Regions from separate parts of the Serratia sp. 25CWL12 genome, predicted to be linked through region 3. Evidence: predicted binding sites of a transcription regulator. Region 3 holds the regulator's gene; each other region holds the start of a gene.
What was found. The regulator LexA, encoded in region 3, represses DNA repair genes until DNA is damaged. The targets are predictions, from matches to a motif close to TNCTGTATGTACATACAGNA.

Region 1 (10,429 bases), 500 kb from region 3:
ATGCTGAACGCCCGCCAGCGTGACCTGACGGCGGTATTGCTGAATGCCGGGCTGCAGCCGGTGAAACCGGAATACGACGTTGCGCCTCTCAACGGTTACCTGCGTGCGTTGCCGATGTGTTTTAACCCGATGCATGACAAGAAACACTGGTACACGCGCCTGACCTTCGTGCAGCACTTGGCCAACCTGCTGCCGGTGTTTGGTCGTGACACCGGCACCGGCCATCCGGGCTTCACCTTCTTTAACCGGGGCGGCGCACCGCTGACCTTTGACCCGCTCAACAGCCTGGATCGCTCCAAGAATGCCCACCTTACGCTGTTTGGCCCCACCGGCTCAGGGAAGTCTGCCACGCTCAACAGCCTGTTCGCGCAACTGGTGGCCATCCACCGGCCCCGACTGTTTATTGCCGAAGCCGGTAACTCCTTCGGCTTGTTTGCTGACTACTGTGAAGAACTGGAACTGAGGGTAAACAAGGTGAGTATCAAACCAGGGTGTGGGATTTCTCTGGCTCCGTTTGCCGATGCCTGGCGTCTGATCGAAGAGCCTACTGCGCCTGTGCGCGAAGAAGAACTCAGTGACCGTATTGAGACTGAGGACAGCGACGACAATGACGACGACGAGCGGGACATCCTGGGTGAACTGGAAATCGTGGCCCGGCTGATGATCACCGGTGGGGAGGCCAAAGAAGAAGCCAAGCTGGAGCGTGCCGATCGGGGCATGATGCGTGAAGCTATCCTGGTGGCAGCAAAAACGGCCTATGGTGAAGGGCGGCAGATGATCACCGGCGACCTGCAGGCGGCGTTGTACCAGTTTGCTTCAGACGAGGCTCGCCCCGAAGTGCGCCGTACCCGGGCGCAGAACATGGGTGAATCGCTGGGCGTGTTTATGCAGGGGTTCCTGGGAGAATTGTTCGATCGTCCAGGTGAAAACTGGCCTGAGGCCGATGTGACGCTGATTGACCTTGGCACCCTTGCGCGGGAAGGGTATGAAGCCGCACTGGCGGTGGCTTACACCTCGCTGGTGAACACCATCAACAATATCGCTGAGCGTGACCAGTTCCTCGACCGGGAAATCGTGTTTGCGACCGATGAAGCCCACATGATCACCACCAACCCGCTGCTGGCCCCGTTCGTGGTCAAGATCGTGAAAATGTGGCGAAAACTCGGGGCCTGGCTGTGGCTCGCGACGCAGAACCTGGAGGATTTCCCCGACACTTCGAAGAAGATGCTCAACATGATTGAATGGTGGTTATGCTTGGTGATGCCGCCGGAAGAGGTGGAGGAAATTGCCCGCTTCAAGAAGCTGACGGCAGAGCAGAAGGCGATGTTGCTGTCGGCCACCAAAACCCCGCGTTGTTATACCGAAGGGGTGGTGCTGGCAAGCCGCATCGAGGCGCTGTTCCGGGCGGTGCCGCCGAGTCTGTATCTTGCGCTCGGGATGACCGAGAAGGAAGAGAAGGCGGCTCGGCGGGCGATTATGCAGGCACAGGGGGTGTCGGAGTTAGCAGCGGCGAAACAGATAGCCCACCAACTGGATGTGGCTCGCGGTATCGCTAAGGCGGCGGAATGATGCAATTGAAAAAGACGGTACTGGAGATAATCACCGGTGACGGTCAGGAAGGCGGGGTGCTGTTTGAGGCCCCGCCGCAGGGCAACCCGCGTATCAGTGAGGCCCACGCCGGGCAGTTAGCAGAATTATGCGACCACATCCGGGGACGTACCCCGTCAGTACTCACTATCACCTGCGCACCGCACCGGGTGGGGCATCACAGTTGTGTCGCAGTGACGTTGGCGGGGACGAGTAGCAGCGTCAACCTGTTGTTGACGATCACCGGCACGCTACGTTGGCCAACCCCGCAGGATTATGCCCAGGCTCCGCGCTGGTATATCAATCTTCCGGATGCGGTTGATGCGGTGTACCTGGTGACACAGTTGGCGGCACGGTTGGGTATAAAAACGGATTAGTCGGTCGGGTACCCGCCTGTTCTGCATGTTCATAAGTCGGCCATCGGGCCGATTTATTTTTAGTCTCCGTCGAACACTGGCCCTCTGTCATTGCGCGTATCCCCTGTTCTTTGTTCATGCATAAACAAATTGGTAACACTACTGCCAGTTTCTGACACTGTAACGAGAGATACTCCCCCATGTTATTCACTGCAACCTAAGGACGCTTTAACATGAATGATGCCAAAATCACCCTCTATACCCACCCGATGTCTCGTGGTCGCACGGTGCGCTGGTTACTGGAAGAGTGTGGTGCCTGTTACGACACCGTGGTACTTGATTACGGCCCCAGCATGAAAACCGCCGAGTATCTGGCCATGAACCCCATGGGTAAGGTGCCAACGCTCACGCATGGGGACACGGTGATAACCGAACACGCCGCTATCTGCACCTATTTGGCGGATCTGTTCCCTGAAAAGCAACTTGCACCTGTGCTCGGCAGCCCGGAGAGAGCGGCATATTACCGCTGGCTATTTTTTGCCGCTGGCCCCTTGGAAGCGGCTTTCACAGGCAAAGTGCTCGACCAGTTGGCTCCCCCTGATAAATCGTTCACGGTAGGTTACGGCAACTATGAATTAACAATGGACACCCTGGAGTTTGCTATTAAACAGGGTCGGCCTTACTTGTGCGGTGAGCAATTCAGCGCAGCAGACGCCTATCTGGCGGCCTGTATTCACTGGGGTATGCATTCCGGTGGCATTGAAAAGCGGCCAACCTACGAACACTACATCGAACCCATCCTCCAACGCCCTGCCTATATACGCGCCAGCGCTATGGATGACGCACTACTGGTCCAACATCCATTCCCTGGCTAAAGCTGATATTGCACGCTAGCCCGTTACCCCGCCCGAACGGCTTGAGCCAAGTCAATTGCGTTTGGTTTTATCATTCGGGCTATACGGACGTTGGCTGTGTCCCTTACTCACTCGCTCAATGAGTCTCGCATGCTTCGGGATCGGGGTACGCGGCGGTCAAAACTTGCCTTTCCAGTAACAACCACCTGTCCCTAGGTACGACAGGTGGCACGAAAAAACTGTCGTCAGGTCTGCATCTGGAGTAAATACGATAGGCTTATTCATGATGGCTTCCATTACAGCTTTTGCCTTCGCTTCACTACGGACCAGAAAAAACCGTGGGTCAATACACCCTTGCCAAAGGCAAATCGCTGATCCTGGTTGTATATGCGGGAGACAACATTTCGCGCTTCATCGTCCATACCTGCTCTGTCCCCTGTCCGGCAAACCAGATTTTGGCGCGGCCTGATTGGTTGATGCGGTCTAAAACCCCCATCAACTGCTCGCTATTAGGCTGTGGTTTGTACTCATCGAACAGCCCCAACTGCGCCACGCCGTGGCTGAAAAAATCTTGCAGCATCACGCCCCCTTTTTGGTATCGGTGGCCGGGTTGCCAAATCGCATCCAGGCAGCGCAACGCGGTGGCGATGATGTCGCGTGTATCTTGCGTGGGTATGTTCAACTGCACGTTGGCCGAATTGCCGTAATAAGGTTCATGGGGGGAGAAGGGGCTGGTCTTAATCCAGGCGCTCACGTGCCGACAATACTGGCGTTCTTCGCGCAATTTTTCCGCCGCACGCGTTGCGTACATGCAAATCGCCTGGTGCATGTGCTCGTACTCCGTGATGCGATCGCCAAAAGAACGGGAACAAATGATCTGCTGCTTGGTTGCTGCAAATTCCTCAAGGGCAAAACAGGGTTCGCCGCGCAATTCCCTCACCGTTCGTTCGATCACCACGCTGAAATGCCTGCGGATCATCGCAGTATTGGCATCGGCCAACTGCAGCGCTGATTCGATCCCCATTACCTTCAGCTTTTTCGATATCCGCCTGCCGATGCCCCAAATCTCTTCCACGGGCACCATGGCCATCAGCTTACGTTGCCGCGCCAGATTGGAGAGATCGACAACGCCACCGGTTTTATCCCACTTTTTGGCCGCAAAATTGGCCAGCTTTGCCAGCGTTTTGGTTTGAGCGATGCCAACGCCCACCGTCAGCCCCGTATCCTTTAGAACGCGGGCTTGGATCTGCCGCCCAAAGGTTTCAAGCTCAATGCAATGACGCACGCCGGTCAGATCGAGAAAGCTTTCATCAATCGAGTAAATCTCAATACGCGGTACCATTTCCTCCAGGACGGTCATCACTCTGGCAGACATGTCGGCATACAGTTCATAATTGCTACTGAAAGCGACGCCTCCGGCACGCTCAAATTTTTCTTTGATCTTGAAGTAGGGGCCACCCATTTCAAGCCCCAGCAATTTTGCCTCTTTGTTGCGGGCCACCACGCAACCATCGTTATTCGACAGCACCACCACGGGCCGCCCGCGTAAGTCTGGCCGCCATAGTGTTTCGCAGCTTGCATAGAAGCTGTTTACATCAGCCAGGGCGTACACTATTTCAGCCTCGTGATGGTCGATACCACGACCCCAACGATTTCCATTCCATCGCCACCGTCATAAAGCGGTATAGGCTGGTATTTAGGGTTCATCGGCTCAAGCTGGGCAACTGGCCGCAGACATAGCCGCTTGACGGTGAATTCACCGCCGATACTGGCAATCACAATGTCGCCATGCTCAGCGGTGATACTGCGATCAACCACAAGCATTGAACCATCTGTGATACCGGCCTCGAGCATGCTTTCACCAGACGCCAACAGGAAATAAGTGGCGTTTGGGTGGCTGATGCAATACTCGTTCAGATCGATGCGCTTGTGTATGTAGTCCTGTGCCGGGGAGGGAAAGCCAGCAGGCACCTTGTCAGAGAAAAGTGGGACTTTAAGTTTTATCGGGGTTGGCGTTGGTAATGAAATTTTCATAGCACGACTCTTCACTGTTTTTATATACAGTATAGGTGTGAGGAATGGCGGGCAAAAGATGAATTTATTCGGTGAATGGTATGAGATTGATCGCTAAGGAAAGAAAGTTTCTTGCTGCTGCCCCTCCCGATGTTCAACCCTAGACAACATCATGAAGCCGGTACGGGGCAGCGTTAACTGCTATGTAGTGGCGGTTTAGGGGATTTCAACTGCCGGTATTGCTATTGCCATTTGAAGTGATTAACGAACGTTTTATAAACACGGCTTTCGCCGTTTGCGAGCCAGGATATGTAGCATGTGGCTGTTATGTGCCAACAGCGGACATGCCTTTCGGTATCCCACTTGGAATTTGAGTGGTGTATTTAATCCAGCTTGCTGCTAAAAACGCTCCGTACCTTGTTAGACGGGTTTCCCCTTATTTGTCGCCTGCTTGAGTAGCAGTTGTACCTGTAAGTTGTTGTAAGTTTTAAAGAAGTGGTGTAATGTTTGTACATTAAATTTACAAAAGCGGGTTACCTCGTACTTAAATACGGTTCGACCCGCCGAATAAACGTTATATGCTAAAGTGAGTACTAAAATATTTCAATAATTTGATTTGTAAGGAATGTGATGAATAGCAAAGGTTCGGAATGGAATAGGTGGGACTTACATTTTCACACTCCATCCTCGTATGACTATAAAGATAAGACAGTTTCAAATGTCGATATCATCAACGAAATGAAGAAAAATTCTATAGCGGCGTTTGCTGTTACCGATCATCACGAAATTGACATAAATCGATACAAAGAACTTAAGGCGTTGGGTGAAAGGGAAGGAATCACAGTTTTACCTGGCATCGAGTTTCTTTCGGATGCCAGAGGCAGAGACCCTGTACACTTTATCGGTATATTTTCTGAAGATTCGAATATAGAACATATTTGGGGGCAAATTAAGCACAAAACAGATATCTATAAAGTGGATTCGGAGGACCGTAGAAAAAATCAAGTTTATTGTGATCTTAAAGACACAATAGAATTGGTAAAGGATTTAGGCGGAATTGTCACAATACATGCCGGCGAAAAGAGTGGAACTGTAGAAAATATTACACATTCACTCCCGCATGGAACCGCTCAGAAAACAGAAATTGCGAAGGCCGTTGATATATATGAGCTCGGCAATGAAAGTGACCAAGAGGGTTACAAGAGGAATGTTTTTCCCAAAATCAGTAAAATAATACCAATGATTATTTGCTCTGATAATCACAATATTCGAAAATACCAATTAAAACAGAAATTATGGATCAAGGGTGAGCCCTCTTTCAAAGGTCTAAAATATGCTCTAAATGAGCCTGAAAGTCGGTTCTATATTGGCGATGAACCGGAAATACTAAAGCGAGTTAGAAATAATCCTACCAAGTATATCAAGTCCATCAACATTCGGAGAACAGGTAAAGAAGATGCCAGTTCAATTTGGTTTGAAGATATTTCCATACCAATGAATAGCGAACTTGTCACTGTTATCGGCCATAAAGGCAGCGGTAAGAGTGCTCTGTCTGACATTCTAGCTATATGCTCAGACGCTGAGCATTCTGAAGATTATATATTTCTCCATAAGCAAAAGTTTAAAAGGAAAGGGCTTGCTGATCGGTTTAGTGCTTTTGTTGAGTTTGAGAGTGGAAAAAAAACCGAAGAGCGTTTACTTACGCATGTGATCGATGAAAGCCAAGAAAGGCTCGTTAGATATTTGCCGCAAAGCTACTTTGAGAAAGTTTGTAATGAAATTGATAAAGCGGATGCTTTTCGCTCAGAGATTGAGAAGGTCGTATTTCAATATGTCCCTATAGAGAAAAAAATGGGACAAACCACTTTTAAAGAGCTCATTGATTTAAAGAAAAGATCTGCTGAAAAAGAAATTCATCAAATCCATGAACAGATACTCGAGCTTAATGATGAAATTATAAAGCTAGAGAACCAATTTGATCCAAGTTTTAGGAAAAATCTCCTTAGTAAAATTAAAGTTAAGAAAGACGAGCTTACCGCCCATGAGTCTTTAAAACCAAAAACTGTAGAAGATCCGTCAAAACACGCTGAATCAGAAGATACCAAAACGAAAAAAGAGGCACTTAGAGAATTAGAATCTTCAAAGTTAGTTATAGAAAAAGAGATTCAATCTATAACTAAGGACATATCTGATAGGAACTATTTAATTGTCGAGGCAGAAAAGCTAAATCGCGACTTGAAAAACAAATACGGAGAGATAATCTCAATAATATCTGAAAGTAACGATGTTTCTGATAAGTGCGGATTCAACATTTCTAAAGCGATTAGTATTGATTTTGATGAGAATATAATTAGTTCTAGTGTCCTCTTGTTGAAGAAAATGAATGAAAGAGATGCCAATCTTATTAAGGTAGAAGATGACTGGCAACAAAAGAATTATGAGTCGCTTTCGCCAGCTTCAAAACTCGAATCTCTGAAAGATCAGATAAGTGCTATTCATTCCGAATTTACCGGCGAACAAAAGGCGTTTCAGACTTATTTAAGTGATTTGGCAGAGTGGGATATAAGAAAAAAAGAAATTGAGGGCGATTCTGAAACTGCTGACAGCTTGATATACATGCAAGATAAATTAGATTATCTAGAAAATGAACTTGAATCAGATATTAGCAAGAAGAGAGATTTAAGAATTAATAAATCGATCTTGATATTATCGAAAAAGAAGGAAGTTCAAGGGTTTTATGAAGAGATAAAAGAGGAAATATCTAAAAAATTATCACAATCTGATGTTTCAGGGTTGAGCATAGCCAGCTCATTCTATTGTTCAAATGAATTTAAAAATACGATCCTACGAAATATAAAGCAAAATAGAATAGGTTCTTTTTATGGTAGCGAAGATGGCTCAACACTGCTTCAGGAAGAGTTAATTGCATCAACCAACTGGAATGAAGAAGCGTCTGTGGAAACCTTTCTACGTCGGTTCATTGAATATTTGGAGTTTGATAAGCGGGTTAGCTCTCAGAATGAAAAAACATTTATCGGAGAAGTTACTAAGGATAGAAGTGAGTTATATAGTTATGTTTATGGGTTGAGCTTTATCGAACCATATTATGACTTGCGTCAAAAGGGTAAGAGTTTGGAGCAGCTATCTCCGGGAGAAAAAGGTGCTCTTTTACTTGTTTTTTATTTAGTGCTTGATAAAGAGGATATTCCTCTGATTATCGACCAACCAGAAGATAATTTAGATAATAATAGTGTTGCTAAAGTCCTTGTTCCCTATATAAAAGAAGCTAAAAAATACCGTCAAATTATTATGGTAACTCACAACCCTAATTTGGCTGTAGTAGCGGATTCTGAGCAGGTGATAAAAGTTAGTATAGATAAGGAAAATGGCAACGAATTCTGTTTTATATCAGGTGGTATAGAGCTTACAAAGATTAATGAGCAGATAGTAGAAGTTCTAGAGGGTACTATACCGGCTTTTTCTTTAAGAAAAGATAAGTACCAGATTGCGTGATGCATATAATACAAATAAGGCAGCTGCTGCTGAACAAATTTTCCGCTTCGCTGCAAGTTTGCCGCAGAGCGCGGCGTTAACTTCCGCTTCACGCTCGAAGCTGTCCTAAGTCCTGCCTACGGCAGCTTCGAGGGCGTGAAGCGGACATTAGCGATTGTTCTCAGTACCATGAAGAGCTAGTTAAACCTAGGTGTGTTAATCAATTGGAAGAAGCTCAACCCACCACAGGGCGGGCTGATACACAGTGATCTGTCCATAATCGAATCTCCTACTTTTTGTAATGGAGGATCCTCGAAAGTGAGGATCAGATGTTTATGCCAATTTAAGTTGAACCTCAAAACCTGCAGCATTATGATCTACCGTACTTTTTAACATCCCACAATCACATAAATTATATCCAAAAGCGAGCGTTTGACTTTACAGAAAATTATGAGTTCGGAGGAAAAATTTCCTGTAGCTACGCCTTATTATGTCTAAAGTACTTTGTGCACATAAAGCCCGCAGTATCGTTTTTTTATTAGCGCCCTGATATCATCTAAAGAAGTTAAAGAGCGAATATCATCCATAGTAATCACAATAACTCTAATACCATCTTGTAAAGCACTTGTTAAAATACCAATTGCTCCAGGCTCATTTCCGTCGCCTCTCACAAAGCTACCCGTAACACCATTGGCAGCAACAAATATACCGGTTGTTAAAGCTCGTCTACGGACTTTATTCACAAAATTATCTAATACTGATGCGCCAACAGCCGAGCTCCAATTTTTACACTCAACGAGGATCACTGAATCCCATGGTCTTAATATCTCTTCTGTCTGTGCATTCCACAGAACAATGTCTATTTCCTCTGAAGGCATCCTAACATCATGCTCAGTAATGTCTACCCCATTTAGATGAGCAAACATATAAATAGAAAGAAGCTCAAAAGACTGACCTTTTTGTTGATTTGTAATGGCTGCATCAACATCATTAATTAATGTTCTGAAGTGATTTAAGTCAAACATTTAGAACTCCTTTCCGTATAAGAGTTCTCTAACTTTCGTTTTGACAAGATATAATAGATCACTTGGGCTTATAACATTTATAAGATCATCTCGGTCTAACGCAATAACATTGATGCCCTCCTCAACTCTAAGCCTACTGAGTAATCTTTTGGTTCTTATATCATTTAATCCAGTCGTAGCTAATATTAATCCTTTAATTCCTGACTTCTTGCTTATCTTAAGGAGATTATGAAGCTTTGCCAAGCTCATTGACTTAATTGCTTTAATTTCAACGGCTATTGGATTCCCTAAAATAGAAAGCTCAGAATCTTCTTGGGAGTTCCAAATAACCAAGTCGAAACCAGTATCTCTACGATCAAGCGATTCAGATGCAGTAACCTCCCAACCTTCGATACCTGCAGCCCTCTCTGCAAGCCATTGTTCAAATAACCGAGCACGCCTATAACCTTCCACGGAAAAAAGATCGCGAAAATTTACAGCGGGCTGAAAGTTATGTAAGGCGGAATATTTTTTGTGCTCACTCCTAGGGCCGAGATAGCCAGATTTTCTTCTTGTTGCATCGTCAACTGCTTCTTTTAACTGAAAGACAAATTTGTTATCAAGAAAATCATATTTCGATACGCTTAATATTCTCTGGCCTCTAATCTCTGGTGGTAACGAATATTCGTTGTCAGTTATTATTACAACGGGCTTTCCTGCACCATGGGCTAACCCTATCTGATAATACAAGCTTTCAGAATTTTTATTAACGAACGCAACTAATACGTCACATAAATTAATCAGTCCCCACATAGCGCCTGATACAGTCTCTTGTTGATAAAAATCATCAATAGTTTCTACTTCATAGCCTTCCAATTGGGACATGTTTTTGAGTGAGTTTTTTAGCTCATTGGCCTCATGCGACAAACTATTTAATAATCCAATTCTCTTCATCATTATCTCTTAATGTCTTAAAATTCATAACGTCTGCCATTTAATTTAATCACCAAACTTTCTTTAAACAGTACAGTTTTTCATAGATGGCATATTTACTTAAGGGCTGATAACAAGCTCAGATTTCAATAGTCTATCCTCACAAGTATCAACACTTGGAACTTTGGTT
Region 2 (10,429 bases), 1.4 Mb from region 3:
GACGGGATGCCAGGGATAACCATTGATCGCTTCCAAAACTTTCTGGTTTTGCAGTTACTTTCCGCCGGAGCAGAATACCAGCGAGCCACTCTCATCTCTGCACTACAGCATTGCTACCCGGACTGTGCCATCTATGATCGTTCAGATGTTGCCGTGCGTAAGAAAGAAGGCTTGCCACTGGCACAAGGCCCTATCTTGGGTGAGCTCCCCCCTGCTCTGCTGCCGATTACTGAACATGGCCTTAAGCTATTGGTTGATATTCAGCAAGGCCATAAAACGGGTTTTTATCTTGACCAACGTGACAGTCGTTTAGCGGCACGTCACTATTCTTCTGGTCGCCGTGTACTGAACTGCTTTTCTTATACCGGCGCATTTGCTGTTGCTGCGCTGATGGGCGGTTGTAAGCAAGTCATTAGTGTCGATACCTCACAGGCGGCACTGGATATTGCCCAGCAGAACGTCGAACTGAACCAATTGGATCTCAACAAAGCCCTGTTTATACGTGATGATGTTTTTCAACTACTGCGTAATTACCGTGCGCAAGGCGAAAAATTTGATCTGATCATCATGGATCCACCTAAATTTGTGGAAAACAAAAATCAGTTGGCGGGTGCTTGTCGTGGTTATAAAGATATCAATATGTTAGCACTACAGCTGTTAAACCCAGGCGGGATCCTGCTCAGCTTCTCTTGCTCTGGCCTGATGCCAACAGACTTGTTCCAGAAAATTTTGGCTGACGCCGCTCTAGATGCTGGATGTGATATACAATTTATAGAGCAGTTCCGACAAGCTGCAGATCACCCAGTGATTGCGACCTATCCTGAAGGGTTATACCTAAAAGGGTTTGCCTGCCGGGTGATGTGACTTGAAATACGTTGTTTTGCCCTTATGTATAACTTATGAGTTTTCAGTTGTGCCAGGTGTACTCCGCTTTGTATGCTGCAAGGCGGCGACAGGCAGTTTGAATTATCATAGGTATAAAATGCAAAACATTGTTCCTCAGGGGGCCATCATGATTGCCAGCAAATTTGGTATCGGACAGCAGGTTCGTCATAAACTGCTTGGGTATTTAGGTGTCGTTATAGATATCGACCCACAATACTCGCTAGAACAACCCAAAGCAGACGAGATCGCTGCTAATGATGAGTTACGTTTTGCTCCTTGGTATCACGTCGTAATGGAAGATGAAGAAGGGATGCCCGTTCATACCTATCTGGCAGAGGTGCAATTGGCCGGTGAAGAGCAAGATGCCCACCCAGAGCAACCGTCATTAGACGAATTGGCGGCATCCATTCGCAGTCAATTACTGGCACCGCGATTACGCAACTAAACACCAAAACCTGACATACAAACGTAAGGGCTTAATGATGTTAAGCCCTTATTATTTGTTCAATCAATGTTCCAGACCTAAACGTGGGATCTCAATTTTCGGGCAACGATCCATAATCACTTTTATTCCCGCCGCTCTTGCCAGTACCGCAGCCTGTTCGTTGATCACCCCAATCTGTAACCACAACACCTTGGTACCAATGGCAATTGCGTCTTGCGCCACACCGTAAGCCGCTTCCCCATTACGGAACACATCTACCATATCAACAGGATAGGGAATATCCGCCAAGGTGGCATAAACTTGTTGACCCAGTAATATTTGCCCAGCCAATTTTGGGCTCACTGGCGTAATTTGATAACCCTGAGCCTGCAGATAAGCCATCACATGGTAGCTTGGGCGGCTTGGGTTATCACTGGCCCCGACCAACGCAATGGTCTTTACTTGTTTCAGTACATCTGCAATTTCTTGATCTTGCATGTTTAGCTCCTGGTACTTTGATAAGAATGCTGTCCATTCAGTGTAACCGAAGGAACTGTAACTGCTAAAATTTGTTGTATCCCGTTCATGCAAGGGCGGTGGTGCTTGCTACGCACAAATACTCGACTTTTCCTCAGCCTCCCCCTGTTTATTTTCGTTTTGCCCCGGTTAATGCTAGGCAGTGAAATACAGTTTCAGTAATCTGTGGAAAACCATCCGATTTGCCAAGGAAACCAACATGGAACAAACCACTCGCACACTCGCTGTATGCAAGCATATTGCGCTGGTTGCACACGATCATTGCAAACATGCCTTACTGAAATGGGTTGAAGACCACCAAGCTCAACTCATGCAACATAAACTTTATGCCACCGGTACCACCGGCGGTCTGATCCAGCGTGCCAGCGGTATTCCAGTACAAAGCATGTTGAGTGGCCCAATGGGGGGAGACCAACAAGTTGGTGCACTGATCTCCGAAGGCAAGATTGATATTTTGATCTTTTTCTGGGATCCGCTCAATGCAGTACCCCACGACCCTGATGTAAAAGCCTTGCTGCGCTTGGCGACAGTCTGGAACATTCCGGTAGCCACCAACCGCTCAACTGCTGACTTTCTTATTGACTCATCCTTCTTTAATAGCAAAGTCGATATAGCCATACCGGATTATGATAAGTACCTCGCAGCACGCCTGCAGAAATAGGCCAATCACCATTCAAGCTGCAGTTGCTGCAGCTTGAATTTATCTGGTCACTAGACCAGTCATTTAAGGTTTTCGCTGTACCGGTACACCGATATCCTGTAGCTGCTCAACAAATACTGAAGGGTTAGCGGGATCTTGCATTAACCAAACCTGGTGCCTGGCACGGGTCAACGCGACATACAGCAAACGCCGCTCTTCCGCCTCAGGGAAATTCTCAGGTTGAGGTAATAATACCGCTTCAAGAATAGATTCACGCGCCGCCGCCGGGAAACCATCATAACCATCGCAGAGACCGGTAATAATTACGTAGTCTGCCTGCTGCCCTTTGCTGGCATGGATAGTCATAAACTCAATATTCAATTTGGGCCAGCGTGTCGCCGCTTTTTGCAAGATTTCAGGTTTAAGATGGTGATAACGGGCCAACAGCAAAATACGCGCATCGGGTAGCGCATAGCCACTGAGTTTGTCCAATAAGGCTTCCAGTTGTTCCTGCGGCAGAATAACCACCGACTTTTTATTCCCTTTGCTCAGGCTATTCAGTGCTTTTTTCAATTGATAAGGATTCTGCTGAACAAAGGTGTTGGCAACGTCCCCAATGCGGTCATTAAAGCGATAGCTGGTATCTAACGCGCATTGGGTTCCCTCACCAAAATTCTCTGCAAACGCAGTGGTTAACGACAACTCAGCGCCACTGAAACGATAAATCGCTTGCCAATCGTCACCTACGGCAAACAAACTGGTGCACTTATTCTGCTTGCGCAACGCCGCCAACAATTGCGCACGTTGTGGCGAAATATCCTGAAACTCATCCACCAGAATATGCTTCCAGGGGGAGATAAAGCGCCCCTTTTCCAGAATATTCACCGCCTGATGGATCAACCCGGGGAAATCCACCGCACCTTCATCTTTTAAGGCAGTTTTCCACGCTTTGAGTAATGGCGCCATTAATCGGATACGTTTGGTAAAGAGATCACGGCTCTCTTCATCCGCCTGCTCAATCATTTGCGCTTGGCTACCCCCATGGGTACGCATCAGCCCGACCCAACGTTCCAAACGGCTACCCAGGCGATCCGCTAAATGTGTGTCGTGCCAAAAATCCCCCTCGGGGATTTCCCACTCCAATTCTTCACTTAACCACTGACGCCAACCCTTTGCCTGCACTTTTTTGTCGCTGCATTGTTGCTGCCAGTTTTTTATCAGCAGCGCACGACGCGCATGGGTATCGCTCTCAAGTTGACTGATCTTGGGGGCTTTACGGCTCCCCTGCTGAATAATCTGCAATGCCAATGCATGGAAAGTTTTAGCCTGAACAGCCACACTCCCTAACCGTTGCGCAATCCGCTCGTTCATCTCTTCAGCTGCTTTACGCCCGAATGCCAGCATCAAAATCTGTTCCGGTTCAGCCTCTTGCCTGAGCAGCAACCACCCCACCCGAGCAACCAATACCGAGGTTTTACCGCTGCCGGCCCCCGCAAGCACCAACACCGCATCTTCCCCATTCACAACCGCCCGGCGTTGTGACTCATTCAACGGGGATGTTTCAATAGTCTGGAAAAAATCTTGATGGGTGACCAGCATACGTTCGCTCCAGCGCAGATTGCGCTGTTCCACTTTGCGCCGCCCCTGCTGTAACCATTGCTGACACCGGTGATAGTTGTCGCGACAGAGTTCAAATTCCTCAAGACGCACCACTGGCATCGGTAACGCACTAAACGCCTGACGGATCTGCTGTTGCAATTTGCCTAATTCGGCCAGCTTGAACCACTTATCCTGTTGTTCAATATGCTGGATATGATCAACCTGTTCCTGCAATACGCTTGCGCAGATCTCACTCATCTCAACACTCCATTGCTGCCAGGAATGCTGTAAATGATGATAAAAACGCTGGGTTTCCTGCCATTCAGTCCCATGCAGGCGAACGACTTTTTCATCTGGTAGTTCAAACTCCAACTCACCCCAGACGATGCCCCGCTTACAGCGAACCTGTATTAACTGGTTAAAGGGAATAAGGTATTCATGCTTGTCCCCACTTACCTCAACACCAGCATGCAACAACCGCACTCGGTTGTATGGGTGCTGTGCCAGGTGTTTACCCAGCGATGTCGCTTTGAGTTCCATATGCTGATGCCGTGATTATGTTGAGATTAATATCACCAGTTTACCTGCGATAAGCCATGACACTCTAGTGTTAAAAAAAGTAGAATGCCTCTCTAAATATACGCAGATTTAGGTTACTTGCAGCCAGAAGCGCATCAGGCCCCCTGGAATCTGGCTGGTAGCAGGTATCTCCGCATTTTTATCGCACCATCATTAGAGGAAAATGACGATTATGCGTACTGTATTGAATATTCTTAACTTTGTCTTGGGTGGCGTCTTAACCACGCTAGGTTGGCTCATTGCCACCTTTTTCACCATTATTCTGATCTTTACCCTGCCATTGACCCGCTCTTGTTGGGAGATCACCAAAATTTCCTTCTTGCCGTTTGGCAACGAGGTGATCAGTGTTGATGAGTTATACCCAGAAAAACGCAACATTCTGCTGGCCTCAGGGGGGACGTTATTAAATATTGTCTGGTTTGTCCTGTTCGGCTGGTGGCTCTGTTTGTTACACATTGCGGCGGGTATCACGCAGTGCTTGACCATTATTGGCATTCCTATTGGGATCACTAATTTCAAGATTGCTGCCATCGCACTTTGGCCGGTAGGTCGTCGTGTGGTTTCTGTTGAGATGGCGCAAGTCGTACGTTCAGAAAATGCCCGCCGCCAGTATCATCAGCGCTAATTATCGCTCGCCGTTCAGGAGCTTGTTGTGCTCGCTTTAGCACTGGCAATTCGACGTTATATCTATAACAGCAACCTGCTTTATAATCTGCGCATTTTTATTGCGTTGGCAGGTGCTTCCGCCGTTCCTTGGTGGTTGGGCAGCCCGAAGCTGACCATTCCTCTCACTTTGGGGGTGGTCGCTGCCGCGTTAACGGACCTGGATGACCGGCTGGCAGGGCGGCTGCGTAATCTGTTGATTACGCTGTTGTGCTTTTTTCTTGCTTCAGCATCAATCGAATTACTCTTCCCTTATCCCTGGTGGTTCGCTCTGGGGTTAATCACCTCAACCTGTGCTTTTATTCTACTGGGTGCCTTGGGGCAACGTTATGCCACCATCGCCTTTGGTGCGTTGTTAATTTCTATCTATACCATGCTCGGCACATCAATGTATGATACCTGGTATCAGCAACCTATTCTGCTGCTTATCGGTGCCATCGGGTATAACCTGCTGGCTCTGCTGGGGCATTTACTTTTTCCCATCAAACCATTACAGGAAAACCTGGCCCGCTGTTATCAACAGTTGGCGAACTATTTAGATGCCAAAGCCAACCTGTTTGATCCCGATGGCGAATACCGTGACGAACGCCCTTGGTTAGAAGTTGCCATGGCCAACAGCACGCTGGTGGCGATGCTTAACCAGACCAAAACGTCGCTACTTACCCGGCTTAAGGGTGACCGAGGTCAGCGCGGTACCCGCCGAACGCTGCACTATTATTTTGTGGCGCAAGATATTCATGAACGTGCCAGTTCTTCCCACGTACATTATCAGGCGCTGAGTGAACAATTCCGCCACAGCGATATTCTGTTCCGCTTTCAACGTCTATTGACCATGCAGGCCCGTGCATGCCAGCAATTGGCTCAATCAATACTGTTGAAGCAAAAGTACCTGCATAATCCGCGTTTTGAACCGACGTTTAACCGTATAGAAGAAGCCTTGCTCCGGGTTACGGTGACACCAGAAAACAGTGACTTACTTCAGGCGCTTTCGCACCTGCTGAAGAATTTGCGCGCTATCGATGCACAATTGGCCAATATAGAATCAGAACAGAGCCAGATCCGCCGACCAACAGAAGAAGATACGCTATCGGATGAGCGAATTACCGGATGGAGTGATATTCGCTTGCGTATCAGCCGCCACCTGACACCACAATCCGCCCTTTTTCGCCATGCCGTGCGTATGTCCTTGGTTTTATGTGTGGGTTACGCATTGATTCAAATTACCGGTATGCAGCACGGTTACTGGATCCTGCTGACTTGCTTATTCGTTTGCCAACCTAACTACAATGCCACCCGTAGGCGTCTGGCGTTACGCATTGCCGGTACACTTGCTGGTATTTTGCTCAGCTTGCCGATCCTCTATTTTGTTCCTTCCCTTGAAGGGCAAATGATGTTGATTGTCATCTCTGGCGTTCTATTCTTCGCATTCCGCACCGTACAATATGCCCACGCCACGATGTTTATCACCCTGTTAGTCTTGCTCTGTTTTAATCTGCTGGGAGAAGGATTCGAGGTCATGGCCCCACGGGTCTATGATACGTTGCTGGGCTGCGCCATTGCCTGGGCGGCAGTGAGCTTTATCTGGCCTGACTGGAAGTTCCGTCAATTATCGTCCATCGTTCGTAACACACTGAACAGCGATTGCCGTTATCTAGATGCTATTTTGGTGCAATACTATCAGGGCAGAGATAATAGCTTGCCCTATCGCATTGCCCGCCGGGATGCCCATAATAGTGATGCAGAGCTGGCTTCGGTGGTATCCAACATGTCAGCCGCCCCGAAAACAGACAAAGATATTCAGGAAGCCGCATTCCGCCTATTGTGCTTAAACCACACACTGCTGAGTTATATTTCTGCCTTGGGCGCACATCGCGATCGCCTTGATAATAGTACTGTACTTGATTTGCTCAATGATGCCGTCTGTTATGTCGATAGTGCATTACACCATGCGGAACAAGACCACCCGCGTCTGACACAAGCATTAAAAAACCTCTCTGGGCGTATTGAAATGCTGGTTACCGCACCAGAGAGCAAGGAACACTTGGTGTTGCAACAAATTGGTTTGGTTCTTGAGTTGCTGCCTGAATTAACACGGCTCAGCGCACAAATCGGCAAAGAGAATTAATTATTAACCGCTTGAATATAGGCTCTTCTACCCCATTGCGCTTCAAGACAGGAAGCCGCCGCAGTTTCCTCGAACCAGGTGGTTAATGTTGCACGCTGTACGTTGGGCAAAGCAGCATGATGGTATCCAGACATCGCGCCAGCCAGTGCCAGTAGCACTTTCACCCCCAGGTTTTTATGCCGTTGTTGCAATTGTAGGTAAGTCCGCTTTGCGCCCAGCAAGCGTAAGTCATAGCTACTTTGTATGCCCACTTGCCAAAGTAAGCGTTCCATTGCCGCATCAATATTCGGCAAATCTTTTAACCGCCCTTTACTCCGTCTTTTTACTTTTATCTCTTTACGAGACTCATGTAATGCCTGGCTGGCCAGGATCAACAGTTCGCGGCAATCAGCCCATAATCCGTCATCGACTCGATAATAACGCATCGTCATCGGTGCTCCGCGTTTTAAATACGTCATGTTCACCATTCCCCGTGCACGGAAAGCCGGCTCCAGCGTTTCTGTCGCACGCAAGTACAACTCCCCTTCTGCAATAACCGCAAACATCGTGCCATCAGCAAGTAATCCGTAACCACCAAATTGCGAACGTGTCGTAATTTTCCCCAAGGCAGCAAAGCAGATTTTTGCCTGTACTATTCTTTTTGCGGATCTTCCATTCATTAAGTCCTCCTTTAATAAGTAAGCAATATTACCCAGTCCCATTCACTCGACAGAGGCATCTGCGACGAGTTGAATGACCCGGATATCACATTCACTGTTGAAATAAACGTAACCGGAACAACTAATTAAAGAAAATACGCATTATCACGACAGCTGCCAATCATAAAATGCAGTAGTGCGAGGAATGATCTCAATTATGCGATGCGTTACGAAAATTTGTGTTGATCTTCTGTGTTTATATCTATACTGTATATAAACACAGTAATGGTGCAGGGGAATACACAATGCGTACTCAATCACTTAATCAAAGCCACTTCAGCCAAGTCCCTTTGCCTGCAGGTCAAACTGTTGCAAACGCCAAGGATGACAAAAAAAATGGCCTTATCAGTGAGCTGGTCTACAGTGAGCAGCAATCCGTTGTCACCCAGTTACTGGTGCCGTTGCTGCAGCAGCTTGGTCAGCAATCACGTTGGTTATTGTGGCTCACCCCACAGCAAAAGCTCAGTAAATCCTGGCTTCAGCAGGCTGAGTTACCGGTCAGTAAGGTGGTACAACTGAGTCAGATATCGCCACTCGCCACTGTTGATGCCATGGAGAAAGCGTTACTCACTGGAAATTACAGTGTCGTTCTAGGTTGGTTGCCTGAATTAACTGAACAAGACCGTATAAAATTAAGCCGGGCAGCAGAATTGGGGAATAGTTACGGGTTTATTATGCGCCCACAACGCGATACTAATTCCCCCCACCGGCACCATTCCACTCTAAAAATTCACTCGCCTTTATACCATTAAGTCATTTTAAGACTTTTCTTGCATTCTCCCCCTGGGAATAATTACCCAGGGAATTGGTGCACAAAATGTGACCAGATGCACTTTTGCAATAAATAATTCAACAAAATAAGCCCTATTCTTCCTTGAATGTGTTAAGAAATGTGTCTAATCCAATATTTTTTAGAGCATCAGCACATCACGCTTGTAACTTTCGCGCCAAGTTGTAAACTTTACTCTGCTAAGATTGTTATACACGCCAGTAATACTGGTAAAATAACAAATGAGTGCTAGAATCTTGGCGCAGGAATTTTAAACCAAAGGCATAACATAGCGTTAAGCTCATTGCCTATTTGGATGATAACGAGGCGTAAAAAATGAAAAAGACAGCTATCGCATTAGCAGTGGCACTGGCTGGTTTCGCTACCGTAGCGCAAGCCGCACCAAAAGATAACACCTGGTACACCGGTGCTAAACTGGGTTGGTCCCAGTACCACGACACTGGTTTCGTTGATGGAGCTATAGGTAACGGCCCTACTCGCGATTCTCAACTGGGTGCTGGTGCGTTTTTCGGCTACCAAGCTAACCAGTACATGGGTTTTGAAATGGGTTACGACTGGCTTGGTCGCATGGCTTACAAAGGCAATGTGAACAACGGTGCGTTAAAAGCCCAAGGCGTTCAACTGACCACTAAACTGAGCTATCCGATCATGAACGATCTGGATATCTATACCCGTTTGGGTGGTATGGTTTGGCGTGTAGACTCCACCGCTTACTTCGGTGGTAACATCAATGAGCGCGTATCTGGTGATGATACCGGTGTTTCTCCACTGGCAGCCATCGGCTTTGAGTATGCTCTGAATCAGAACTGGGCTACTCGCCTGGATTATCAATGGACCAGCAACATCGGTGATGCACAAACCGTTGGCGCACGTCCAGACAATGGTCAGCTGAGTGTTGGCGTAGCTTACCGTTTTGGTCAGGATACAGTGGCTCCAGTTGTTGCTCCAGCACCAACTCCAGCACCTACCGTTGAAACCAAGAAGTTCACTCTGACTTCTGACGTTCTGTTTGCCTTCGGTAAATCAACGCTGAAAGCAGAAGGTCAACAAGCTCTGGATCAACTGTACGGTCAACTGAGCTCACTGGATCCAAAAGATGGTTCTGTTGTTGTTGTAGGCTTCACTGACGTAGTAGGTTCTGCTGAATCTAACCTGCGTCTGTCTGAGCAACGTGCCCAGAGTGTTGTCAGCTACCTGATCTCTAAAGGTATCCCAGCAGACAAGATCACTGCACGTGGCATGGGCGAAGCTAACCCAGTTACCGGTGACAAGTGTGGTTACCGTTCTGGACGTGCTACTCCAGCACAAATCGCTTGCCTGGCTCCAGATCGTCGTGTAGAGATCGAAGTGAAAGGCATCAAAGAAGTGGTATCTCAGCCTCAAGGCTAAGTGTCAACTTCTGATAAAAAACCCTGCTCTGCAGGGTTTTTTTTTCTGATTTTAACTCAGATTTTTCATTTCTAACCGACTTAGCCGTTATCCTTACCCA
Region 3 (10,429 bases):
CACCCCTTGGAACAGGCCGAGAATATGGCGGGTAATATGGCCCAGATAAGTCCCGTTCGCCAGTTCACGCTCAATATAGGGGTAGAGTGCTTCAACAATCGCAATACTATCCTTCACTTCACTCTGGGAACCGAATATTTCACGGTCGACAGCGGCCAAAATCGAAGGGTTTTGATACGCCTCGCGCCCCATCATCACGCCATCCAGATGTTGCAGATGCTGTTTGGCTTCTTCCAGGGTTTTTACCCCACCATTAATCGCAATGCTCAGTGCCGGGAAATCACGCTTTAACTGATAGACGCGGGGATAATCCAGTGGGGGAACTTCACGGTTTTCTTTCGGGCTCAGGCCGGAAAGCCAGGCTTTACGGGCGTGAATAGTGAACGTCTCGCACTCGCCGCGCCCCGCCACCGTAGAAATAAAGTGGCACAAGAACTCATAACTATCCTGTTCATCAATACCAATACGGGTCTTTACCGTCACCGGGATTGAAACTGCATCGCGCATTGCCTTAACACAGTCAGCCACCAAGTCAGCCTGCCCCATCAAACAGGCACCAAACATCCCATTCTGCACCCGATCTGATGGGCAACCCACGTTAAGATTGATCTCATCATAGCCACGCTGTTGTGCCAGTTTGGCACAATGCGCCAGAGCGCTGGGATCACTCCCGCCTAGTTGCAACGCAACAGGATGCTCCTCCTGGTTGTAAGCCAGATAATCCCCTTTACCGTGGATAATCGCACCGGTGGTCACCATTTCGGTGTACAGCAAAGTTTGCTGAGTCAACAGACGGTGGAAGTAACGGCAATGGCGGTCAGTCCAATCGAGCATTGGCGCGATGGAGAAACGGTGAGAGGGAAACTGAGCTGATTTTTCAGCTATTACGCTAGATTGAAACGCGTTTGGTGCTTGTTTATCTTGATGCATGTTTAAGCTTTTTGCTGTGTTTTGGCATTCTCACCCCCTGACAGGCCACTTACCAATGACCAATGAGGACCGGCGGAAGAGAATGAAATAGGGCCTACTATAGCATAGTGAAATGCCAGCGCGCAGAGGGCGCATTGAAGTATCAGCCCTGCATTGTTGGTGACAAGGAACGCCGTTGATCATCACCAAAGCGGCTCAACAGTTGGTAAACGTCACTGCACTCAGTACACCGCAACCGCATCAGGAAAAATGCCTAAGCTTGATAGCTGATGACATCAACGCTTACTGTTGGGTCTTGGTTTTAGCCGTTATCTTGGGTACGCCCGAAAGTGATAATAACAGCGCCGTATTATGATGCCCGTTAAATCCATGGCTAAGACTACCGCTGACAGTCACGTGCCTACCAGCAAAATCCGCTAGATCGACAGCACGGGGAGGAATCAAGGTCACCTCAATCTGCTCTTTTTCAGCATCATTAACATCATCACCAACAGTACAAATTGGCTTATCCAAGAAAAGCAGCCCCTGAATATTTCGGCTGTCAGTTTCTGGCTCCTCACCAAAATTTGGTGGACCAAAGAACACACTTATTTCGACAATGCCGCTGAAGCTGACAGGTTGTTCATAATTCAGACAGCGGTCAGCCGCCGCTACCACATTGGTCTCGTAACCCGGCAGATTATTTAACGGTAACACCAGTGTCTTATTGATAAATTCAGCGGTGTCAGGATCTGAGGTGGTTTCTGTAATCCGGACAAATCCTGGTTTTGCCGGCTCGGGGGTCACGAGAGCCCCGGTAAACTGCTCTATGGCACTGACGTTGGAGCTCACACTGGGAATAGCTGGTGTCCACTGCGCGTGTTGGATATCGTACAAATGAATTGCCAACCAGCTCCCTTGCCAACGCTGATCAATCAGTTGCAGACGATCGCGCCCGCTGCTGTCGAGCCCCGGAACTACGACCAGCGATGCGTTAATGCACTGAGGTATGATTGTCGGTTTAACCTCTGCATTTGACGTCCAGAGATAGCAATGGCAATTGTCGCCATTATTACAATCGCCGCCGGTTTTAGCGTTGCGGCTATCTACCCAGGCATATTGTCGTTGGAGGCCATCGAACTTGCCCCTGACCACTTGGCGGCTATCATCATCAAAGCCAAGATTGGCATCGGTAATACCATCAGACTCAGCAATAATCTGCCATTTCCCCGCCGCATTCGGTTTTATATACAGGCTGGCGGGGTAGTTTTGCGTTTGCCCCGCCACATTCACCTGTTTTACAAACTCGGCACGCAAACGATCATCCAGACCGCCATCGTCAGTATCATTCCCATTGACGTTAACCGTGATCGTGCTGACGATGGCTTGTGACAAGAACTTCTTTTTCTCTGCATTGAAAAATGCGGCCTTATTAGCCATGACGGCTTCGCGCGTGACCATTTTATGGAAGTAATCCACTTGATCCGCATAAAGCGCCGCCAATTCTTTTAGATCTTTATTCTGATAGGCAAGCTGCCAACGCTCAACCACAAGAAGCGCCTGTTGCTTAGCGGCCGGGTTATCGAACACCTCCTCTTCAGCCGAGCACAGGGTGCTGGCGAGCAGCATGCTGAGGCTTAACAGCACTCTTGCTATCGTGTTCATTTGTTAACAATCCATCAAACAAAATCAATGATTGCATCATGAGGGAGTTGTTTGCAGGCGGCAAGTACTTCAGACAAGTACGTAGTTCTCACCGCGGTGACAATAATTAGCCCGAATGACGAACATCGTCAGTTCGGGCATGGTAACAGGTTAGCGGGCAATATCGGCGTTAGCCCGGGAATGGGTGTTCGGCCAGTAGCGCATCATCCATTGCCTTGGCGCGTAGATAAGCTGGGCGTTGCAGGATAGGTTCTATGTAACGCTCAAAGACTGGGCGTTTTTCAATGCCACCGGAATACATGCCCCAATCAAGACAGGCCGCCAGATAGGCGTCTACCGCGCTGAACTGCTCACCGCACAAGTAAGGCCGCCCCTGTTTGATAGCAGACTCCAAGGTGTTCATGGTTAATTCATAGCTGCCATACCCCACCATAACTGCTTTGTCTGCTGGCGCTAACTGATCAAGCAACTTGCCCATAAATGCCGCTTCCAGCGGACCAGCAACAAAAAATAGCCAGCGATAGTATGCCGCTCTCTCCGGACTACCGGGCGCAGGGGCCAATTGTTTTTCCGGGAACAGATCCGCCAAATAGGTGCAGATGGCCGCGGCTTCAGTCACCACCGCATCACCGTGGGTCAGCGCAGGCACCTTGCCCATGGGGTTAATCGCCAGATACTCGGCGCTTTTCATGCTGGTGCCATAATCAAGTATTACGGTATCGTAACTGGCACCGCACTCTTCCAGTAACCAGCGCACTGTGCGGCCGCGAGACATAGGGTGGGTATAGAGGGTAATTTTGCCATCATTCATTTTAAAGCGTCCTTAGGTTGCGGTGATTAACATGGGCAGTATCTGTTGCCCGAGTGTCAGAAACTGGCAGTAGTGTTCGGTGCGTACCAACAGGAATGTAACTTGACGGATAATGTAAACAACACAAATTCATAAGTAAAAATAATAAATACCACTAAAGCCATACTGAAAGAGATGCTAATTAATTGAATTTTTCCCTATCTGCGTTATCAGAAAAATAAAAATATCTGATGAGTACATATTGCAAAATAATAATCCTGGCATCTGCTTGTTTTATGAACAACTTTTTTAGATAATTATTTCACCATCATTGGGATGGTTAGGATGAAATATTAATAATTGGATTGTTACTGATGAAAAAATTAATTCTTGCGTGCAGCCTGTTAGCTATGTCCTCTTCCGTTTTTGCTGGTGAAATGACCGATACATGTAAAAAATATGTTGAGGAAGTTGATGCGTTAATTGCCAAAGCGTCTGAAACCAATGACGCGGCAAAACAGCAAATGGAAGCATTAAAAACCCAGATGGAACAGGCCAAGCAACAGATCTCTGCCATGCCTACAGAACAACAAGATCCAGCTTGCAAGCAAGGTCTTGATATGATGGCTCAAATGAAAACTTCAATGGGCATCAAATAATCCCGCATCAATATTGTTTCCGTGCCTATCTTCGGTGCGGAAATCAATCCCTCCCCGTTACCACTGAAGTTACCGCTCTGTTAATCATCATTTCATCATGATGGGTTCTAATAATCTTAGCTATTAATCATTGCCAGTTAACCAACCAAGTGCGCTAACCGCTATGTTAGTCCGGCAAACGCGTCATGATACTTGTTATTCCCCTAGGCACCTCTCGGCGATTGCCGATGAATATGATAAAATCAGCGCCTATTCACCTACCGGGATATTGGCGATGAACTCAACCAATCAGGAAAAGCTACTCGCGCAGGCTGAACAACTCTGTCAGCAGCGCAATGTAAGGCTGACCCCACAACGGCTGGAAGTGTTACGTCTGATGACTGAACAACCCGGAGCCATCAGTGCTTACGATCTACTGGATCTGTTACGTATCGCAGAACCTCAGGCCAAACCGCCCACCGTCTATCGAGCACTGGATTTCTTACTGGAGCAAGGGTTTATTCACCGCATAGAATCTGCTAACAGCTACGTACTGTGCCATCACTTCGAACAGCCGATGCACACCTCAGCGCTATTTATCTGCGATCGCTGCAGGCAAGTCACTGAACGGACGACAGAGGGTGTGGAAGAAACGCTACAGAAACTCGCCCTGGAATCAGGTTTTGTCTTACGCCACAGTGTGGTTGAAGCACATGGGTTATGCTCCGCCTGTGTTGAAATAGAAGCCTGTAACCACAAACACAGTTGCCAGCATGATCACAGCATAGTGATAAAGAAAAAATAGAGAGTTCACACTCCTTTCAAACCGCAGTAAAACAGGTGACCTTATTCACCCTTGGCAGGGAGTGAAAACCAGGTACCACGCACCTGATGACGGTGCCATATCCACCCCAGCGCAACACCACGTAATGCCAGGAATACAGCCAAAGCCAGCCATAGCGCATGATTACCTAATAGTGGCAGTGTAAATAAAGTCAGCCCATAACCCGCTGCTGCCACCACCATGCTGTTGCGCATTTCAGTGCCACGGGTGGCACCAATAAACATACCATCCAGTAAATAACACCAGACTCCCACCACAGGCAGCACGACTTGCCAGAGAAGATAGTGACCGGCCAAGGTACGCAACAGCGGTAATGAGGTTAAAGCCGCGACAATATAAGGCCCGGTAAACAGATAAACCGTGGCAAAGCCCAGTGCCAGCATACCTGCCTGGCGACAAGCGGCATACCATATCGCATGCAATTGACGGTCGTCCCTTGCGCCATAGGCGTAACCGGAATGGACCTCAACGGCATAAGCAAAGCCATCCAAAGCATAGGCGGTAAATGTTAACAAACTCATCAATATCGCATTGACGGCCACCACATCACTCCCCATGCGCGCCGCAAAAATCGTTAACGAAGAGAAACACAATTGCAGCAGGAGTGAGCGCAGCATGATATCGCGGTTAAGTGCCAACAAGCGACGTAAGTTACCGCGCCAGGCATGCCGCAACATCGCTAATGAGATGCCACGTGAACATAATACCCGCCAAGCAAGCCATAACCCCAACAGCAGTGTGGCATACTCCGCCAGCACCGTTGCCGTGGCAGCCCCCGAGACACCCCAACCCAAGCCGATCACCAGCACGATATCCAACACGATATTCAGCAGATTACCCGCTATCAGCATCACCACCGGCGCACGCACATATTGAACACCGAGCAACCAGCCGAGCAATACCATATTCGCCAGTGCTGCCGGGGCACTCAGCCAGCGGATCTCCAGAAACCGTCTAGCCTGTACTAATACCGCTTGATCACCACCGACAATATGTAATGCCAGCGAGATCAGTGGGCCACGGAGTAACACTATGGTTAAGCCAATCAACAGCGCTAACAGCAACGGCTGCATAAAAGTACGCGCCAAGCGCTGTGGGTCCCCTGCCCCTAACGCCTGCGCCGTTAACCCGGTGGTACTCATGCGCAAAAATAGTAACAACATAAACAGGAAATTGGTCGCCATTGCACCAACCGCTACCCCACCAAGATAAATTGCGCTATCAAGATGGCCGATAACCGCTGTATCCACCAAACCAAGCAGAGGAACCGTGATATTGGAAAAGATCATTGGCAATGCCAGACGCCACAGTATTTTGTCAGCAGGGCTGGTGAAGGTAGCGAGTAAACGCATTGCGATCTATTCCGACGGCAGAAGTAGAGTTGTTGACATGGACAGAATATCGCCCCGCTATTGAGGCGATATACCTATTTGATTAGATAACATGACAAAAAAGAGGTGTCAGAGCCAGTCACCGTTGCGGATCACGCCCACCGCCAAGCCTTCAATCGTGAAATTCTGATGCTTCAAATCCACCACTATTGGCTGAAACTCACTGTTTTCTGGCAATAACTCAACAATATTACCCTGTTTCTTCAGGCGCTTTACTGTCACTTCATCTTCAATACGAGCCACCACCACCTGGCCGTTACGCACATCCTGAGTTTTATGCACCGCCAGCAGATCGCCATCCAGAATACCAATATCGCGCATAGACATCCCACTGACGCGCAACAGGAAATCCGCACTAGGGTGGAATAAGCTCGGGTCAACTTTATAGTGCCCTTCAATATGTTGCTGAGCCAACAAGGGTTCACCCGCCGCCACCCGGCCAACCAAAGGTAACCCTTCTTCCTCTTCCATCAGCAAGCGGATACCGCGAGAAGCCCCGGAAACCACTTCAATAACACCTTTGCGGGCCAGAGCTTTCAGGTGCTCTTCTGCCGCATTTGGTGAGCGAAACCCCAGGCGCATTGCGATCTCGGCACGTGTTGGTGGCATGCCCGTTTGTGAAATATGATCGCGAATCAGATCATAGACCTCTTGCTGTCTGGTAGTTAGTGCTTTCATTCCGCCCCCTGTTTGTTTATACAGTCATGCTGTGAGTATATACAGGTAAACCAGGATTGGGAATCAATTCATAAATAAAAATCAGGGATTAGCGAGATTGATCGCACCCCATGACATCGGTTTACTCGTCAGGCGAAGTGATCCCAGAGCACCGAGATCCAGACAAACAGCGCCAACAAAATCGTCAGAAAAACCGCGGCTGAAGCCATGTCTTTCGATCGCCCGGAAAGCTCATGATATTCAGTTCCCACCCGATCAACGATCGCTTCAATCGCACTGTTGATAATTTCAATAATCACCACCAGCACCAGGGAGCCGATCAATAAAATGCGCGCTATCGCCCCCACATCAAGCCATATCGCCAGTACGATAGCCACCACGGCCACCACCAGTTCTTGGCGGAAAGCAGCCTCATTGCGCCAGGCTGCAATTAATCCTTTATATGAATAGCCAACAGCTTTAATAATACGTGTCATGCCAGTAATTTGATTTGCCATGTTTCATCTCACAAGGTAGGTCATCGTTTCAATACCACAGACCTGTTACACGGTTTCTGGTATGCTTTCAGCGCAATTGCTAACAAGAGGCTTCAGGTCGTTATGTCAGGTTGGCGTAAAATTTATTATAACCTATTGAATTTACCACTTAAGTTTTTGGTAAAAAGTAAAATTATCCCTTCAGACCCTATTTCGGAGTTAGGGTTGGATCCGTCTAGGCCGATTTTGTATGTTTTGCCTTATAATTCCAAGGCAGATTTACTCACTCTGCGTACCCAGTGTCTGGCGCAGGATCTGCCCGACCCCCTTGAGCCACTTGAAATCGATGGCTCCGTGTTGCCCAGCCATGTGTTTATCCATGAAGGGCCACGCGTCTTTCGCTACTACACACCGAAAGAAGAGTCGGTAAAACTGTTCCATGATTATCTGGATCTTCACCGCAGTAATCCAGACCTTGATATCCAAATGTTACCGGTGTCAGTGATGTTTGGTCGCTCCCCTGGTCGTGAAGGGCAGGGTGCCCCCCACCTGCGCCTGCTAAACGGTGTGCAAAAATTCTTCGCCATACTCTGGTTGGGCCGCGATAGCTTTGTCCGCTTCTCCAACACCGTTTCTTTACGCCGTATGGCAACCGAACATGGTACAGATAAAACCATTGCACAAAAACTGGCGCGCGTGGCGCGGATGCATTTCTCTCGCCAACTCCTGGCCGCCGTTGGGCCAAGTCTGCCTGTTCGTCAGGATCTGTTCAATAAGCTGCTGGCCTCCAAGGCCATTGAGAAAGCAGTAGAAGATGAAGCTCGCAGCAAGAAGATCTCTTACGAAAAAGCGCAACAGAACGCTATTTCCTTAATGGAAGAGATCGCGGCTAATTTCTCTTATGAAGCGGTACGTCTCTCTGATCGCGTCCTGAGTTGGACCTGGAACCGCCTCTATCAGGGTATTAATGTCACCAAGGCCGAACGAGTCAGGCAATTGGCACAAGATGGTCATGAGATAGTCTATGTCCCCTGCCACCGCAGCCATATGGATTACCTCTTGCTTTCCTATGTGCTCTACCACCAAGGGCTGGTTCCCCCGCATATCGCCGCAGGGATTAACCTCAATTTCTGGCCTGCCGGGCCGATTTTCCGCCGTTTGGGGGCATTCTTTATCCGTCGTACCTTTAAAGGTAACAAACTTTATTCTACGGTTTTCCGTGAATACCTTGGTGAACTATTCACCCGAGGCTATTCGGTAGAATATTTTGTTGAGGGTGGGCGTTCTCGTACTGGCCGGTTACTGGAGCCGAAAACCGGCACTTTATCCATGACAATTCAAGCCATGTTACGGGGGGGTACCCGCCCGATTACCCTGGTCCCGGTTTATATCGGTTATGAGCATGTGATGGAGGTGGGTACCTACGCCAAAGAACTGCGTGGTGCCACCAAAGAAAAAGAGGGCCTGCTGCAGATGCTTCGTGGGCTGCGTAAGTTACGCAATCTAGGCCAAGGGTATGTAAACTTTGGCGAACCCATTCCATTGACCTCCTATCTCAATCAACAGGCGCCTCAATGGCGTGAATCCATCGATCCGATAGAATCGCAGCGCCCAGTCTGGCTGACGCCGGTGGTAAACGGTCTGGCTAGCGAAATTATGGTAAGGATCAACAATGCCGCTGCGGCCAACGCCATGAACCTGTGTTGCACAGCGTTACTGGCTTCTCGCCAACGTTCGTTAGCCCGTGAACAGTTGCTTGAACAGTTGGAATGCTATCTGCAATTGATGCGTAACGCGCCTTATGCGCCCGATGCCACCGCCCCTGCTCAAACTCCTGAGCAACTGCTGGACCACGCTTTAAGCATGAGTAAGTTTGAAGTAGAGCAGGACAATATTGGCGACATTATTATTCTGCCGCGTGAGCAAGCGGTGCTGATGACCTACTACCGCAATAACATTCATCATATGTTAGTGCTGCCTTCCCTGATTGCGACTATTGTGATGCATCACCGTCAAGTATCGCGCGTTGAGCTGTTACGCCAGGTGAGTCTGATCTACCCGATGTTAAAGGCGGAACTGTTCCTGCGTTACGACAAAGATCAACTGTCAGAGGTACTGCAACCACTGATTGATGAGTTGACGCGTCAGCAATTGATTTGTGATAAAGGCGAGGAACTGGTACTCAACCCTGCTCGAATCCGTCCATTGCAACTGTTAGCTGCCGGTGTCCGTGAAACCCTGCAACGTTATGCCATCACCATGTCACTCCTTAGCGCCAACCCGAGTATCAACCGGGGGGCGTTGGAAAAAGAGAGCCGCATTATGGCCCAGCGTCTATCGGTTCTGCATGGTATCAATGCGCCGGAGTTCTTCGATAAAGCCGTATTCTCCACGTTAGTGGCCACATTACGTGAAGAGGGCTATATCAATGATAGTGGCGATGCTATTCGTGAGCATACGCTGGAGGTCTACACCATACTGAGCGATTTGATTACTCCAGAAATCAAGTTGACCATCGAAAGCGTCAGTATGCTAGAAGAGACCAACACGCTAATGGCACCAGAAGAGCAAGAAGCAGCGCTAAAAGAAGAGTAATCAGCGCAGAAAGGCATCCCATGGATGCCTTTCTGCCTGCATCAGGTGGCCAAATTTATTAAACCACGACACCGATATAATTGAACATAATTCCGATAAACAACACCAAACCAACATAATTGTTATTCATAAATGCCCGGAAGCACGCCTCGCGGTTACGGTTAGCTATCTGTTGTTGTTGATAAATAAATAGCACCCCAGCCAATAACAGCGACCAGTAAAACACCCCGTTCAACTGCATCAAATAACCGACCCACAGCATCAGTAGCAGCGTGGCGAACTGCAGCAGACCAATAATCAACTTGTCATGGCGACCAAACAGTATTGCCGTGGATTTGATACCAATCTTTAAATCATCATCCCGATCAACCATGGCATACAAGGTATCGTAAGCCACCGTCCAGCAAATATTGGCCAAAAACAGCAACCAGCAGACCAATGGC

Region 1: the regulator LexA is predicted to act here: its motif matches at 4,844-4,863, upstream of umuD (translesion error-prone DNA polymerase V autoproteolytic subunit).
Region 2: the regulator LexA is predicted to act here: its motif matches at 8,356-8,375, upstream of sulA (SOS-induced cell division inhibitor SulA).

Annotation. Positions count from the first base shown of each region.
Region 1 is NZ_CM147698.1:547,347-557,775, forward strand. It holds gene ACX9GV_RS02485 (conjugative transfer ATPase) at 1-1,569, shown strand, start outside; gene ACX9GV_RS02490 (hypothetical protein) at 1,566-1,964, shown strand; gene ACX9GV_RS02495 (glutathione S-transferase family protein) at 2,177-2,818, shown strand; gene umuC (translesion error-prone DNA polymerase V subunit UmuC) at 3,141-4,409, opposite strand; gene umuD (translesion error-prone DNA polymerase V autoproteolytic subunit) at 4,409-4,831, opposite strand; gene ACX9GV_RS02510 (TrlF family AAA-like ATPase) at 5,441-8,323, shown strand; gene ACX9GV_RS02515 (restriction endonuclease) at 8,797-9,327, opposite strand; gene ACX9GV_RS02520 (hypothetical protein) at 9,328-10,263, opposite strand.
Region 2 is NZ_CM147698.1:1,489,174-1,499,602, reverse strand. It holds gene rlmI (23S rRNA (cytosine(1962)-C(5))-methyltransferase RlmI) at 1-864, shown strand, start outside; gene hspQ (heat shock protein HspQ) at 1,013-1,330, shown strand; gene ACX9GV_RS06610 (CoA-binding protein) at 1,394-1,807, opposite strand; gene ACX9GV_RS06605 (methylglyoxal synthase) at 2,046-2,507, shown strand; gene helD (DNA helicase IV) at 2,571-4,625, opposite strand; gene ACX9GV_RS06595 (YccF domain-containing protein) at 4,837-5,289, shown strand; gene yccS (YccS family putative transporter) at 5,317-7,452, shown strand; gene ACX9GV_RS06585 (TfoX/Sxy family protein) at 7,449-8,111, opposite strand; gene sulA (SOS-induced cell division inhibitor SulA) at 8,396-8,902, shown strand; gene ompA (porin OmpA) at 9,256-10,329, shown strand; gene matP (macrodomain Ter protein MatP) at 10,410-10,429, opposite strand, start outside.
Region 3 is NZ_CM147698.1:48,136-58,564, reverse strand. It holds gene dusA (tRNA dihydrouridine(20/20a) synthase DusA) at 1-930, opposite strand, end outside; gene ACX9GV_RS00235 (DUF4431 domain-containing protein) at 1,213-2,574, opposite strand; gene ACX9GV_RS00230 (glutathione S-transferase family protein) at 2,744-3,385, opposite strand; gene ACX9GV_RS00225 (DUF5339 domain-containing protein) at 3,739-4,023, shown strand; gene zur (zinc uptake transcriptional repressor Zur) at 4,298-4,807, shown strand; gene dinF (MATE family efflux transporter DinF) at 4,849-6,198, opposite strand; gene lexA (transcriptional repressor LexA) at 6,307-6,915, opposite strand; gene ACX9GV_RS00205 (diacylglycerol kinase) at 7,044-7,412, opposite strand; gene plsB (glycerol-3-phosphate 1-O-acyltransferase PlsB) at 7,515-9,986, shown strand; gene ubiA (4-hydroxybenzoate octaprenyltransferase) at 10,045-10,429, opposite strand, start outside.